One region of the Leeuwenhoekiella sp. H156 genome, then DNA from elsewhere that is predicted to be linked to it. Evidence: riboswitches for the same ligand, from Rfam matches in the RefSeq annotation. Region 1 holds a riboswitch; the other holds the start of a gene.
What was found. Region 1 has a riboswitch for thiamine pyrophosphate ahead of thiM (hydroxyethylthiazole kinase). Riboswitches for the same ligand answer to the same signal wherever they lie in the genome.
Positions count from the first base shown of each region.

Region 2: it holds a riboswitch for thiamine pyrophosphate, as region 1 does, so the genes downstream of both, thiS (sulfur carrier protein ThiS) here and thiM (hydroxyethylthiazole kinase) in region 1, are expected to answer to the same signal.

Region 1 covers NZ_CP197499.1:164,386-172,585, forward strand. The annotation lists gene ACSSS3_RS00630 (acyl-CoA thioesterase) at 1-277, shown strand, start outside; gene ACSSS3_RS00635 (hypothetical protein) at 432-1,073, shown strand; gene ACSSS3_RS00640 (reverse transcriptase domain-containing protein) at 1,265-3,373, shown strand; gene ACSSS3_RS00645 (hypothetical protein) at 3,493-3,891, shown strand; gene ACSSS3_RS00650 (hypothetical protein) at 3,915-4,274, shown strand; gene ACSSS3_RS00655 (hypothetical protein) at 4,399-4,755, shown strand; gene ACSSS3_RS00660 (hypothetical protein) at 4,906-5,631, shown strand; TPP riboswitch at 6,212-6,304, shown strand; gene thiM (hydroxyethylthiazole kinase) at 6,380-7,180, shown strand; gene thiE (thiamine phosphate synthase) at 7,177-7,812, shown strand; gene thiD (bifunctional hydroxymethylpyrimidine kinase/phosphomethylpyrimidine kinase) at 7,809-8,200, shown strand, end outside.
Region 2 covers NZ_CP197499.1:1,986,743-1,994,942, reverse strand. The annotation lists gene ACSSS3_RS08695 (ligase-associated DNA damage response DEXH box helicase) at 1-326, shown strand, start outside; gene moeB (molybdopterin-synthase adenylyltransferase MoeB) at 323-1,393, opposite strand; gene thiH (2-iminoacetate synthase ThiH) at 1,394-2,503, opposite strand; gene ACSSS3_RS08680 (thiazole synthase) at 2,496-3,266, opposite strand; gene ACSSS3_RS08675 (thiamine phosphate synthase) at 3,276-3,941, opposite strand; gene ACSSS3_RS08670 (thiamine phosphate synthase) at 3,922-4,521, opposite strand; gene thiC (phosphomethylpyrimidine synthase ThiC) at 4,532-6,388, opposite strand; gene thiS (sulfur carrier protein ThiS) at 6,433-6,636, opposite strand; TPP riboswitch at 6,727-6,824, opposite strand; gene ACSSS3_RS08655 (VOC family protein) at 6,998-7,405, shown strand; gene pdeM (ligase-associated DNA damage response endonuclease PdeM) at 7,508-8,143, shown strand.

The sequences.
Region 1 (8,200 bases):
AGGCATACGGGTAGAGGCCGAAGACATTCACAGCGGCACCATCAAACACTGCAACTCCAGCTATTTTACGATGGTGGCCAAAGATAAAAACGGCGACTCGGTGCCCGTACCCGGTCTTATTTTGCAAAACGAAAAGCAGATGCGCCGCTTTTTAAAAAGCCTGAACCGCCAGGAACTCAAGAAAAAACACCGAAAAGAATCCTCAGCCAAACACGAGATCAACAACGAAGATCTCGAGATTCTTAAAAATTCGCATAAGGTGCAGTTGAAGTATTAGTGAAAAAGGGGGCAATTGCCCCCTTTTTAATGTTTTTACGGGATTCAGTAAAGGATTTGTGAGGTGTAAGTCTATATTTACACCAGGCTAAATTCAAGTGATTCAACCGGTTGCACCGGCACTGTAGTGGCTATCATTTAATCTTAAAAACCAAATGAAGAAATTTTTAAAAAAAATCAGGTTATTGATTCCAAAAACCACAAAATACTTTTTCGACTTTTTTGTGGTGTTTATTGGGGTCTTCTTAGCGTTTTGGTTAAATGCCCGAAAAGAAACCCAGGATAAGAAAGAGGAAGAGGTTCAAGTTTATCGTGCCATCTATGAAGATTTGAATGCCTTTTATGTATCGGGCCGGGAAGAAAATGAAAGAGGCTTTATTAATTTATTTCAGAATTATAAAAAGGATTTAGACAGCCTTATTTCTATAAAAAAGATACCCGCTAACAAGTTTCTTTACGGTGATTATTGGCATCTCGAGATCATCAATTCGTTATCGAACAGCGATAAGTTAGCAAATATAAATGCGGAGTTATTTAAAGGATTGGCCAATTTCAATACGTCTCATCAAATGTTTCTGGATGAAATTGAGGGCTTTAATACGAAATACGAAAACTACGTTACAATCGATTACGAAAAAGGGATGGATTATTTTTATAAACCCGATTCTAATGAGCCAAAGGAAAAAATAAAAATCATACAGAATCGGCTAGATCGCATCATTTCACTTGCAAAAATGCTTGTTGAAAATGCGGAAACTGCCAAAAACGGTCTTCAGGAAGAATTTGATTTTAAATAAAACGGGATCGACAAGGAAGATTTTAAGGTTTTTAAAAACTCGTATAAGGTGCAGTTGGAGTATTAATTAGAGTGCTAAACCAGCTGAAAAAAGTATAGACATCCCGCCAATCGCTTTTACAAACAGCTATATTTGAGTTGAATATAATAAGTTGTGGCGCATTATGACCGACCTAAACTACAAAGAACTAGATGAATCAATACGATAAACTCTTAACTCTAGAGAATTTTGAATTAGCTTTTTACAGATTGAAAACAGCTCAAAGAAACTTATACAAGAGTATCTATTATTCAGATTTAAAAATTTTTGAAACTTTTCTGAATTCAAACCTTCAAACTTTAATTGAGCAATTAAAAACGAAAACATATAAGCCTGAAAGAGCTCACAAAATTTTTATTCCAAAAAAGAATGAATTAGTTCGTCCTCTCTCAATGCTTAAGTTCACAGATTTATTAGTATATCAAGCGATAGTAAATATAATCGCAGATTCTGCATATGACAAAATTGCGCCTTTATATGAAAACACAATTTTTGGAAATATTGTAAATCCGTCAAGTACTAATGAGGTAGACAAAATATTTTTCTTTCAACCCTGGAAAAAAAGCTGGAAAAAATTTAGTGAGCGTTCTATAAAATATTTTGAACAAGGATATAAATATTTGTCTGAGTTTGATATCGCTTCCTTTTTTGATACCATTGATCATAATATATTATTTCAAATCCTAAGAAAGAATTATGATATTGAAGATGCTGTCTTGGATTTATTAGATAGTTTTTTAGAAACTTGGACAGGAGACTTCAATCATAAAACTTTTATTTCAAAACACGGCATACCACAAGGACCACTTGCTTCAGCGTTCTTAGCTGATTTATATTTAATTTATCTTGATGACGAAATCACAACTAAAGGTAAGCTAGAAATTAAATATTTAAGATATGTTGATGATATAAGAATTTTCAGCAAAGACAAAAAAGTATCAAGAAAAGCCATAGCCGCTTTAGACCTAATTTCCAGAGACTTAGGACTAATTCCTCAAGGAGGTAAAATATATACGAAAGAAATAGTTGATATTAAAAAAGAGCTAAAAGTTCAAAACAATAAATTTTCCTCAATAAACAAAGAGTACTTCAAAGAAACTGATGGCAAGCCATCTAAAAAACTAAAATCTAAAACTCATCGTCAATTAAAAAAGCGATTCCTTGATTGCTTTGAGATTGATAATGATAAAAGAAAGGAAGAATATTTAGATAAAACAATAATAGGTTTTTCGCTTTTTAAATTGAATAAAGACAAGGACGTGAAAGACATCATAATCTCAAATTATGAATTACTTCTAACTCAATTTGAGGGAATTTTATTCTACTTGCAAAAGCATTATAAAAACTCTGTAGATGTTCTATCGTTCCTAAATTCAGTATTGACAGATGAGGATATATTATTTCATCATCTTACAGCTTTGATCTTTAAATGGTTTCCAAATATTGATTTCAACGAAAAAATATTTGAAAAATATATTTCTAAAGGAAATAGAAATTGGCTTGTTAGGTACTATATGATTGACTGGTTATATCACAACAAAAAAAATGAACTGTTCGAGCTATTATTAGTCGAAAATGGCGGTAATTATTTTATAGAAAGAAAAATTAATGACTATAAGTTTATTTCTTCAACTGACAATACATTCAAAAAGCTGTTTACTATAAGATTATTAAAAGATAAAAAGGATTTACTCGCTCTACAAGGCTTATACCTTTCCCTTCGTAACTTGAGTATATTTCTAGGGTTAGATGTAAATAATGATTATAACAGCTATGTAAAAAGAATTAAAGGTGGCGTCTTTGAAGATTATATAATTCAGACTTTAAAAAATGTTTATAGCATACCAAGTCCTGAAACATTTTTCAATAGAACTATTTGGGATAATGACAAAGTTTACGATGTTTTAAATGAATCTCTTCTCGCTTATGAAAAGTTTAGAGATAGTGAGCCTTCAATAGCAATTTTAAACCTAAACACCTTTAATAACCTATGCTTTGACAAAATATGTGAACGCTTAAACCTAAACAAGCCTGCAAATGAGTTCGGAGTAAATTTAGATGCAAAAGTTATTAATGAAGAGCTTCCAAAAACAAATAGATACTGGATTGAAATAAATTCAAAGAGAAATCAAAAAACAGAAGCTCACCCATACGACAAATACGGAAAAGTTAGAGTTAAAATAGATAAAAACGAATTGAATAAATTACACGGAAAACAAATTGAATCCTTGAAAGAAATTTGTTTATATCGTAAATATTAAAAAGCAACACCGTTACAATGGGTCCAATGAAAATCCCTAGTTCAGTTCTTAAAAGTTAATATTTAATTTTCAGCCTATTATTCATACTACACAATATTTATAGTAGCAAGAATATAATAATGGAAATACATAAATTTTTGAAATTAATCAAAATTCTTACATTTTTAAGTTTGGTAATACTTTCGAGCTGTGATGCTTTAGAATGTAACAACGAAAAACTATCCGACAGCGAATACAAAATTATAGCAGCCCTAAATCAAAATAAAAAACGAATTGACACCATATTCAATGATGAATGCATGAGAGGTTATCTTCACGTTTATATAAAAGAAAAGTCAACTGATTTAGATACGGATAATGAGATTAAGCAAATACTTTTAGAATTAAAAAAAGAAAATATGCAGCGTGATATTTGGGTGTTTAATAGTTCAAATAAATTCTTACATCGATTTTTTTGGTCTAATGTACACGGTGAAAAAGGCATTATGAAGACAGACCTGCAATATCCAAATCAATAATAATTTTCCTTAAAAAATCTTACGTGATCAAATTACTTCAACTTACCACGCTCCTCCTGCTTTGTATTTCAGCCAAGGCACAAGTGGTAGATTCCATTGAGCAAAGTGATAAGCGCGTTAGGATAATTTGCAGTGCCACGCCTTTAGACCATAAGCCCCTATATGTTGTTGAGCTTGATGAAGATCGAATAGAATTGGACAATTCTGAAAACTTTACTTCTTCCATCGATCCAGATTGGATCAAAGCGGTAAGCATTCTTAAGAAAGATAAGGATATCGAAGTACTTGGGGAAAAAGCAAAACACGGAGTCATCCTTATTAAGATTAAAGCTCGTTTTGTTGAACAAGTCAAACAGAGCCTGACAAAAAATTCCAGTCATTAAAAAAATATATTAAGCTCCTTTTTAATGTATTTACGGTATTCAGTAAAAGATTTAAAAAACCGATCTTTATAGTTACCAAAACACAATCTCCAGAAATTTTTAGCAATAAACAAACTCATACAACGTGGGACTATTTAATAAACTCTTTGGAAAAAATAAAACCTACTCCAAACCACAGGAACCGGAACACGCCGTAATTGTACATTTTCGTTATGAAATGGATTCACTTGAGCCACTTTATCAATTAGAAGATACACTTGAAAAGCACATTAATAAAGAAGGCGTTGGAGAATTTGACGGGCACGAACTAGCTATGCATAATAATGATAATTGTTTTTATATGTACGGTGCAAATGCAGAAATCCTTTTTAAAGCTGTCAAACCGATTTTAGAAAAATCAAACTTTATGAAAGGAGCAGTTGCCAAATTACGATTTGGACCACCCGAAGAGGGCGTTAAAGAACTAGAGGTTAAACTTTGAGAACAGAAAAAGAATAGCATCTGTAAAGACTTCGGGACCAATTTCAAAAAGTGCTATCTCAACAGAAACGCTATTTTTCCTCCAAAACAAACCAACTTTAAAGTCCTACCTTTTATTTTTGATGGCCTTTAATTTCAAAAACCAGTCCTTTTGAATTCTAAACCCAGGGCCGAACCCTTCCTTAGAAATCATAAATTCTATACCAAAACGCCTAAAGCGCAAAACAAATTCCTGCTTGCTTTGGCTTTGCTTGCTTTTGCTGTCCTATTGGTTTTGGTTGTACTTTCGATCTATACCGGGTTCTACTTTATCGCGATCCTGGGCTTTGCAATCATCCTGTCTCTGGTTGCTCCGTTTTTTGATATGCCTTCCCTCAAAAAAAGTGGAAAAATGAGCTACTACGCTCCCCTTTTTATCACCGAAAAACCCAAGGACGGCCTTATTAAAATCCACGGAGGCACCCTGTTTGACTATTACTTTGCAATCGACAGAAACCTGAACGGACGCGAACGCACCGCCTATATTATGTATGAATATTTAAACGGACTGCTGGCCCTGATAGAAGCTTATAAAGATCAGCCGCAACTACGGGTGCAGGGTACCAGCTATATCATTAACGAACGTACGGCAAAAAAACTGGGTTTTAAAATTGGTGAAACGAATGGTTTCCAAAAGCTTATTTTAAGCTACAACTACTTCAACATTTTGGTTTCAAGTTCGATTGCCAAAAACAAACTGAGCTTTCCAAAGCTGAGTAACACCAAAACTTTTGAGGCGCAAATAAGCGACTTAGCACTACACAAAGCGCATATTGAAAAACTTCGGGATGCGCTAAAGCACAGGCATCCGCAAATGCTTCGAGACTTTTCCGGTTAGATTAACTTGAAGTCGAAGTGTTTTTTTTGTGCACAGATTGACTGTCCCCAACAGAGGTTAGGGTAATTTTTAGATTTGCGTTGCTTTGGTTAGATCTTGATCCCGTCGCATCAAACAAGCCCTGATAAGGCTTTCCTTATTTCAAAAAATGCAACCAGCAGCCAACTAATGAGTTCCCACACAGCACATTTGCAAAAGGATTTCCCTGTCCCTTTTCTAAACACCAAATAATCTACGTTCTATACAACGCCCTTCTTGGTATCTGGTTTAATACTACTAAACACCTGAATCCTTGTAGATGGTACCTGCATACTTTCCTTGTCCAACCACCTTCAACCACAAAAAATGTGGTAAAGTGTGGTTACAGTGTGGTTGCACTGTGGTTGCAGTGTGGTTTCAGCCTGGATTTGCCTGGGAGCTTCTCAGTACGATTCGAGCGTCTACCGTTAACGCAAGCAACCCAAAAAAAGGAAATAATACTAAAAATAAGGTTACCTATTACATGCTGTCCACTTTAAAATCTGTTTCAGCATAAAACCGGCTGTATGTAAAGCGATCCCGTTCCTAATTTGTATCTTTAATTTCGCTTTAGGGGTATTCTGAAAAGAATTGAGAGAGTCCCTTTGAACCTGATCCGGCTTACACCGGCGTAGGGAAAAGCAAAAAAGAGCTTCTTATCTAAAAGCGGTCTCTTTCTTTGTTTTCGGTTTTTTCCTAAAGCTTTTTTGTTTCACAAAAATAGATCAACATGGAAAAAACACTTTGGAAACACATCCAAACCGTAAAAAATCAATCCCCTTTAATACACAATATCACCAACTATGTGGTGATGAACAACACGGCAAATGCTCTGCTGGCAGCAGGTGCTTCACCTGTTATGGCTCACGCTAAATCAGAAGTCAAAGATATGACAGGCATTGCAGGCGCGCTGGTGATCAATATAGGCACGCTTGACGAATACTGGTCTGAAGCTATGCTGATAGCCGCAGAAACAGCTCATTCCCTAAATAAACCCTGGGTACTTGACCCGGTAGGTGCCGGGGCCACTCCATATAGAGATGAAATCCTTCAAAAACTACTTCAGTACCGGCCTACGGTAATCAGAGGGAATGCGTCTGAGATTTTAGCCCTTGCGCAGTCTCATACCGCCAAAACCAAAGGTGTTGACAGCACCGCATCCAGTACCGACGCTGTGGAGGCTGCCCGCAAGCTCGTACAACACTATGAATCTGTGGTATGTATTTCGGGCGAAACCGATGTCATTTTAGACAATACCCAGCGTTTGCTTTACCTTAAAAATGGTCATGCTATGATGGCAAAGGTTACGGGTTTAGGCTGCTCGGCATCGGCTATTATAGGAGCATTTATAGCTGTGATTGCAGACAAAACAGAGGCTACCGCTGCTGCGATGGCTTTATTGGGAATAGCAGGAGCGCTTGCTGCACAGCAAGCTGCCGGACCGGGGAGTCTGCAAATGCAAATCCTGGATAAACTCTATAACCTGGAGGAAACTGAGTTTGACGCACAGCTTAAAATTTCCCGGGGATGAACAAACAATCCCCGTTTCCCTATAAACTCTATCTGGTTTTGTCTGAAGCCGACTGTAAAGGGCGGGACTTTCTCAAGGTGGCAGAAGAAAGTATCATAGGAGGAGTAGACCTAATCCAGTTACGGGAAAAGAACGATGAGCCGGAGACGTTTATACGCAAGGCACTCCAGCTCAAAGAAATCACCGACAACTATCAGATCCCGCTCATCATCAATGACAATCTGGAAGTCGCAAAGAAGGTAGGCGCAACAGGTATTCACGTAGGAACCCATGACATTCCTCCTGTTGCTATACGAGAATTGTGGGGTAACGCTGCATATGTGGGTTATTCTATAGAACATCTGGAGCAGTTGGATACAGAAGAAACCGCTGTTTCTGATTATTTAGGTATCAGTCCCGTATTTAAAACACCTACCAAAACCGATACCATTACCGAATGGGGATTGGATGGAATCAGAATTATACGCAAGCTTACAGACAAACCTCTGGTGGCCATTGGTAATCTGGATGTGCACAATGTAAAATCGGTTATCGATGCGGGAGCTGATTGCATTGCTGTGGTATCTGCAATCTGTGGAGCGCCCAACCCTCAAAAGGCAGCTTATCAATTAAAAAATGAACTCTTAAAATGAAAAAATACACCTATCCTTCAGTCTTAAGCATTGCCGGTTTTGACGGCAGTGGCGGTGCCGGTATTCAGGCCGATATCAAAACGATTTCTGCTTTGGGATGCTACGCCACCTCTGTATTAACCGCATTGCCTGTGCAAAACACCCGGGGTGTCAAAACTATCTTTCCCATTCCTGTGGAAGCGGTTGCTGAACAGCTGGAAAACTTAATGGAAGATATTGTGCCCGATGCGATAAAAATAGGGATGGTACATACCCCGCAACTGGTGGAGGTCCTCGTGAAGCAATTGCGCAACTACCCCGACATTCCCGTTGTTTTTGATCCGGTTATGGTGGCAACCAGCGGACATCGTCTTATTGAAGAAGAAACCATAGCGGTTATCGTAAAAAA
Region 2 (8,200 bases), 1.8 Mb from region 1:
TATTTACTGGCTTTCCGGGGAAAATCGTCAAAAACAAGCATCTGCAAAGCAACAGTCAGTTATTGTTTGAAGTTTTCAGAGATTACGAACCCGAAAACCTGCTTTTTCAGCAGGCATACCGGGAGACTTTTGAACATCAGCTCGAAGAAGGCCGCTTGCGACTGGCTTTGGAGCGTATAGAAAAACAGGAAATTGTGATCAAAGCCTGCGAAAAAGCCACGCCCTTCTCCTTCCCTATTATTACAGACCGACTTCGGGAAAAACTGAGCAGCGAAAAGCTGGAAGACCGCATAAAAAATATGCTGCGCTATCTGGATAAGATTTAGCTTTCTGCAGATAAAACAGCTGAAGCTCCTCCCTTTAAACTGACTATTTTTTTTTGAGGAAATTGTTTTATAAGTGCTTTCACTGCCGCAGCACTACGTTTTCCGGAAGCGCAGTATATTAAAATATTATCCTGCTCCGCCAGCAAATAAGGATCTGCCATCAGTTTTTTTAGGGAAATGTGCATTCCACCTAAACTGAAAAGCTCCCGCTCTTCCCGCTCCCGCACGTCTACTAAAAAATAGATTTCTTTATTTTCTGTGTATGCGGAATATTCCATTTCAGGGGTTGAATCTACTCCGCAACTCAAATTTAGATCAATAAGTTCTGTAATTGTAATCGCCTCATTTTTTGCAAACGGAAGAAGTATTTGAGAAGCTTCAAGGCTATTGTAAATAAGTAGTTTCCCGGAAAGCACACTGCCCAAATTTAAAATGATCTTAAGCACTTCATTTGCCTGAAACATTCCTATAATGCCAGGTAAAACTCCTAATACGCCCACTTCGCTACAAGTAGGCATATCTGCTTCTGAAACCGGCTTTGGATAGAGGCAGCGATATGTAGGTCCGTTTTTATAATTAAACACAGAAACCTGCCCTTCAAACTTAAAAACAGATCCAAAAACCAGCGGTTTTCCGGCTAGTACTGCAGCATCATTTGCAAGATATTTAGTACTGAAACTATCACTCCCTTCAACAATGACATCGTATTTATCAAATAAGTCGAGTGCATTATCCGCAGATAAGCGAATGGGGTAAATCTCAATATCCAGTTGTGAATTAAGCCTATTTAAAGCCTCTTTTGCGGCTTCTACTTTCAACTTCCCGACTTGATTTTCAGCAAATAAAATCTGTCTCTGCAGATTGCTAAAATCCACACAGTCATCATCTACAATTCCCAATTTCCCTACTCCGGCAGCAGCTAAATACTGTAAAGCAGGACAGCCTAGACCGCCACATCCTATAACAAGTACTTTAGCACTTTTGAGTTTTTGCTGCCCAAATTGTCCTACCTCATCAAGCAGAATATGTCGGGAATACCGCTTTTTTTCATTTGTAGACAACATCATTCAAAAGTTTTGATCCCAATCTTTCCATACCGGTTCGCGACCACTATCACGTAACATTTGTGCAATGGCTTCGATACTGCGCTCGTCTGAAATCTCAAATTGCTCCAAAGACTGTGGTTCTACCACATAACCTCCGGGATTTGTTTTTGATTCTGCACTCATCGAAGTGATTCCTAAATGCACAATATGATCTCTAAATTTTTCCTGCTCCCGTGTAGAAATTGAAAGTTCTACATCTTCATCAAAAATACGATAGGCACAAATTAACTGCAGCAAATCGGGATCTGTCATTTCTACTTTGGGTTCGAGGCCGCCACTAAAAGGACGCAGCCTTGGGAACGAGATAGAATACTTTGTTTTCCAATACGTTTTTTGCAAATATTTAAGATGCAAAGCTGTAAAAAAACTATCTGCGCGCCAGTCTTCAAGGCCAAATAAAGCGCCTAAACCTATTTTATGAATACCTGCCTTACCTAATCTATCTGGAGTTTCTAAGCGATAATCAAAGTTTGACTTTTTGCCTTTGGGATGGTGTGTTTTATACGTTGCTTCGTGATAGGTTTCCTGATACACCAGTGTGGCATATAAACCTTCTTTAATTAAAAGCTCGTACTCATCCTGATCTAATGGCTGTATTTCTATTGAAATGTTTGCAAAATGCGGTTTTAATAAACGTATGGCATTAGCGATATATGAGACGCCTACTGCCTGATTAGCTTCCCCGGTAACCAACAAAATATGTTGAAAACCTTTATCTTTCAAAAATTGAGCTTCTTTAAGAATTTCAGCATCATTCAGCGTTTTTCTGGGTATTTTATTAGTTAGACTAAAACCACAATAGGTACAGATATTCTGACACTCATTACTCAAATACAAGGGTGCATACATTTGCATAATATTCCCAAATCGCTTCTGTGTGATCGCCTTGCTTTTTGCCGCCATGTGCTCCAAAAATGGTTTTGCCGCTGGTGAAATCAATGCTTTAAAATCCTCAAGATTGGGTTTGGGACTGGCCAGCGCCTGCCGAACATCCTGTTCTGTTTTAAACAAAATAGATTCTAAAACCGTTTCCCAGGAATAGGCTTTTAAATGCTCTTTAAAATTAGTCATATAAAAATTGAGTTAACGGGCTGCTCGCCTCTGCATGTGTAGATTGAGGTGCAAATCGAGCAGTATATGCCAGTCTACCAGCTTCTACAGCAAGTTTAAAGGCCTTTGCGATGGTCACAGGATCTGGAGAAACAGCAATTGCTGTATTTACTAAAACAGCATCGGCTCCCAGCTCCATTGCATCTGCAGCGTGAGATGGTCTTCCAATACCTGCATCTATAATAACCGGTACGTTGCTTTGCTCAATAATAATTTCTAAAAAATCCCGCGTTTTAAGTCCGTTGTTACTGCCTATTGGTGAACCCAGAGGCATCACACATTGCGCACCTACTTCTTCAAGGCGCTTGCATAATACGGGATCAGCCTGTATGTAAGGCATCACTACGAAGCCCAATTTTACGAGTTCTTCACAGGCTTTAAGTGTTTCAATAGCATCTGGCAACAAATATTTAGGATCTGGGTGAATCTCAATTTTAATCCAGTTTGTTTCTAAAGCTTCACGAGCCATTTGAGCAGCAAAAACAGCTTCTTTTGCTGTGCGCACTCCAGATGTGTTAGGAAGAAGGTGCAAAGCTTCATGAGCGAGATTACTTATCATATCATCTTCTTCATTTCCTGCCTCTATGCGCTTTAAAGCAACTGTTACAAGCTCACTTCCTGAAACTAAAATTGACTCACGCATGAGAATCGAACTACTAAATTTTCCGGTTCCTGTAAACAGTCTTGAACTGAAGGTCTTATCTGCTATTCTTAATTTTTCCATCTGTATTGTTTAAAAGTTTTGCCAAAGATTGGATGCCTGCTTAATAGGTTCTTCCGGATTATGGGACTGAGTAAGTAATCCTGAGACAGCAGTGCCGTGAAGTCCGCAATTTTTTAAAGGTTCAAAATCTGCTGAAGTGATTCCACCTATCGCAATTACCGGTACTGTGTTTTGACTTTTTAGATATTGCCGAAGCAGTTGCGAATAGCCAGTAATTCCTAATATCGGACTCAATTTTTCTTTAGTTGAAGTAAAACGCAAAGGCCCCAAACCTATATAATCAACGCCATTTTTTAAGTGAGCCAAACATTGTTCCAACGTGTTTGCAGTACCGCCAATAATTTTAGAATCGCCTAAAATCGTGCGTGCTTCTGCGGTTGACATATCGTGCTGACCCAGATGAACACCTGCGGCTTGTACTTCTTGTACCACACGCACATCATCATTTATTATAAGTTTTGCATCGAATTGATCGCATAATTCTTTTGCTCTATAAGCAGTTTCAAGGACCTCTTCATAACACGTGTTTTTCATACGTAACTGCACCCAATTACACCCCGCGTTCAAAACCCGTTCTATATGTTCTAAATGGGTTTTACCATCTGCTCCTTGAGAGATATAGTGTAAATGGGATATTTGCTTTTTTACCGACGTATCATTTAAATGTATTTTCATAATCACGTTTAATTTTAGTGAATGCATCTATGGGCTTTTCAGAAAGCCAGATCGCACCCAAAACAGCGACTCCGCTAAATCCTCGTTGATGTACTTTTGCTATTTTTTCTGAAGTGATTCCACCCAAAGCGATTATTTTTTGCGAAATATCATGTACTTCAAATAGTTTTCCTTCATATCCTGTTTTTGAAATTGATTTAAAAACAGGACTTAAAAAACAGTAATCAAAAAGTGCTGCGTGAAACTTGAGTTCGTTTATCTCATGAAAAGACGTACTCACCTGAAACCCTTTATTTTTTAGGATCTTTACTTTCGATTTGAAAGTATGAGCCTGTACATTGCGCTGTTTTTCTTTGAAATGCATTCCCTTACAGCAGAATTCTTCAACTAGCGTATGATGCTGATGCAACATCATTGCTGCTAAATATTGGGGCTCAAACTCCTGAAACCAGCTTTTTAATTCAGAATAAGAAGCCTTCGGCTTGCGTATGTGAACTGTTTTTAAACCCAAATCAATCAATTGTTTGATTTGGAATATTTCATCAGTAAAAAACACTTCAGCGGTAATAACAACCAGCATCTTTAATGATTTACAGATATACTTCGTTTCCGTGTTTTTTAAACTCTTCCGATTTTGCTTTCATACCTTGCTCAAGAGCCTCTTCAGTTTCTAAGCCATTTTCTTTAGCGTAATTGCGCACATCCTGACTAATTTTCATAGAGCAGAAATTAGGACCGCACATCGAACAAAAGTGAGCTATTTTGGCATTTTCAGAAGGTAGGGTCTCATCGTGAAATTCACGAGCCGTATCAGGATCAAGCGCCAGGTTAAACTGGTCTTCCCATCTAAATTCAAACCGCGCTTTACTCATCGCATCGTCTCTATGTTGTGCTCCCGGATGGCCTTTAGCTAGGTCTGCAGCATGCGCTGCAATTTTATAGGTAATCACACCCGTTTTCACATCTTCTTTATTAGGCAAGCCCAAGTGCTCTTTAGGTGTCACGTAACACAACATCGCACAACCATACCAGCCTATCATTGCAGCTCCTATACCGCTGGTAATATGATCATAACCCGGTGCAATATCTGTTGTAAGAGGGCCCAATGTGTAAAACGGAGCTTCCCCACACACTTCAAGTTGCTTATCCATATTTTCTTTTATCATATGCATTGGGATGTGACCCGGTCCTTCTATGATACATTGCACATCGTGTTTCCATGCGATTTTTGTGAGTTCGCCTAAAGTTTCCAACTCGGCAAACTGTGCATAATCATTTGCATCTGCGATACTCCCAGGACGCAGACCATCTCCTAAAGAGAACGACACGTCATAGGCTTTCATAATCTCACAGATATCTTCAAAATGTTCATATAAGAAACTTTCTTTGTGGTGCGACAGACACCATTTTGCCATTATAGAGCCTCCACGAGAAACAATACCAGTAAGACGTTTTGCCGTATGCGGTATATACTTAAGGCGAACACCGGCGTGAATCGTAAAATAATCAACACCCTGCTCGGCTTGCTCAATAAGTGTATCTCTAAAAATCTCCCAGGTTAAATCTTCGGCTTTGCCATTAACTTTTTCTAAGGCCTGATAAATAGGTACCGTCCCTATGGGAACCGGGGAGTTGCGTAAAATCCATTCCCGGGTTTCATGAATATTTTTACCCGTAGAAAGATCCATTATTGTATCTGCACCCCAGCGACAGGCCCATACTGCTTTTTCTACCTCTTCTTCAATTGACGAAGTCACAGCAGAGTTGCCGATATTGGCGTTTATTTTTACCAGAAAATTACGCCCTATAATCATAGGCTCTGCCTCAGGATGGTTGATGTTTGCCGGTATTATCGCCCTACCACGGGCAACCTCATCACGTACAAACTCAGGTGTGATCACTTTAGGAATACTCGCACCATAACTATTGCCGGGATGCTGTGGGGTAATGTGTTGTATTTCGGTAAGTCTTTGATTTTCACGAATTGCTATATATTCCATTTCAGGGGTAATTATTCCCCGGCGCGCGTAATGCATCTGAGTTACATTCTTGCCTGCTTCAGCTTTTAAAGGGTTTGTATTGCGTACAAAACGCAAATGATCCAGCGCCGGGTTTTCTTCCTGTTTACGACCGTATGCAGAAGAAAGTCCTGATAATTGCTCAGTGTCTTTTCGGTCTAAAATCCAATTTCTGCGTATAGGATCCAGTCCTTTTTTTACATCTATTTTGACATTAGGATCAGTATACGGGCCGCTGGTATCGTACACCAGAACCGGTGCGTTTTTTTCAATCTTACCATTAAATTTATCTACCGTATCTGCCAGGGTAATCTGACGCATAGGCACGTTAAGGTCTGGATACAGGGTCCCGCTTACAAATACCTTTTGAGAATTAGGAAAGGGTGCGCGGCTAATCGTTTGTTGCTTTGGGATTTTTTCAGTTTTCATAATGGGTAGTTTTTTAGAATTGCACGTGTCAAAAATCAAAAAATCTATCCTCCTTGCGTGGCTTTAATTACTAGAACCAGCGCATCATTTTTCAGCATAAAATCATCCCACGCGGCCCGCGTAATAATAGTATTATTAACAGCCACAGCAATACCTTTTTGCACAATGTTAAGATGGCTTAAAAGCTCTGAAATCGAAAGTTCTTTAGAGAAAGAATGTAATTGATTGTTGACGTTTACAGTGATCATTTAAAATGGTTTAACTGTAAACTGAAGGGGGCATAGGCCAAAAAGCAACAATCCTTAAGAATTGAATCTGTTTTAAGATTCAATTAATTGTAGAGAGTTTTTACTTTTCCCTTCGCTGGTACTAACCAGATCAGGTTCAAAGGGTACTATCTCAGCCGATATCACTATCAGCGCCCCTAAAGTTTACAATGTAAAGCTAAACATAAATTCGAGGAGCACTATACTTATAAATCAAAAAATTTAGAATTGCATCGGCTTACTTAACATTATTTAGCCTTTGATTAAGAACAATATAACACCTCACAGCAGAATTGATGAGGGTTGAGGCCGTATCTTTAAGAGAACTAAAAAATCAAAAATTATGACAACTGTAAAACCATATTTAACATTTAGAGGAGAATGCCAGGAAGCGCTGAATTTTTATCAGGATTGCTTTGGTGGTGATATCATTAATAAAGAGACTTATGAAGGGAAAGAAATAGATATTCCCGGAAATTATCGCAATAAACTGCAACACGCAGAACTGAAAGGGAAAGGAATTCACCTGATGGCCTACGATGCTTCCCCAGATACTCCGGTGCAACAGGGTAACACAGTACAATTGGGCGTGGATCTGGACAGCAAGGAAGAAGTAAGTGAACTGTTTAAAAAGCTTTCTGCTGAAGGGCAAAGCCTGGCAGACCCGCAAGAAACCAGCTGGAATGCCTATTACGCCCGCGTACGCGATAAGTACGGAATAAGCTGGATGCTGAATGCCGACTTAAACTAATCAGTTGCTATCGAAATAGATTAAAATGCCGAAGTTAATGCTTCGGCATTTTTTTGTTACAGCGTTGACTAGCCCGCTAAAATGACTGAAATTTGCAGTGCTATGAATCAGTCGCTTTCCATTTTAGACCAAAATTTTGTCTTGCATCCTTCGGGTGGGATTTTTTGGGTCGAAAAGTCAACCTTGCTCATTGCCGATGTGCATTTGGGGAAAGTTTCGCATTTTAGAAAACACGGAAGCGCTGTTCCGTTTAAGGCCGTGGCCGAAAATTTTAAGCAGCTGACCCGTATCGCAGATGCTTTTAAGGCCAACAGCATTTGTTTTCTGGGCGATTTGTTCCACAGCAGTTTAAATACGGAATGGCAACTCTTTGAAAATTGGGTTAAATCGCGGAAGGAAAAGGTGATTTTGGTTGCCGGTAACCACGACATCATCAATCCGTTGAAGTATGAAAAGCTGGGTATCGCAATCTATTCTGAAATCATAACCGAAAGTTTTTTACTTACCCATCATCCGGAAGAACGGGAAGGTCTTTTTAACTTTTGCGGGCATATTCATCCGGGAATTCGAATGGGCGGATTAGGCCGACAGGTATTAAAACTTTCGTGTTTCTTTAAGACTGAAAATCAGTTGATTTTACCTGCATTTGGTACATTTACGGGAAATTATTATTTGGAACCCAAATCAGGCGATCAGGTATTTGCCGTGACCAGGAATGAGGTGATCCGGGTTTGTTAAGGTATTCCCTTTCTCCATAAATCTCTTTACACGTGTGAAATAAACTGAAAAAACACG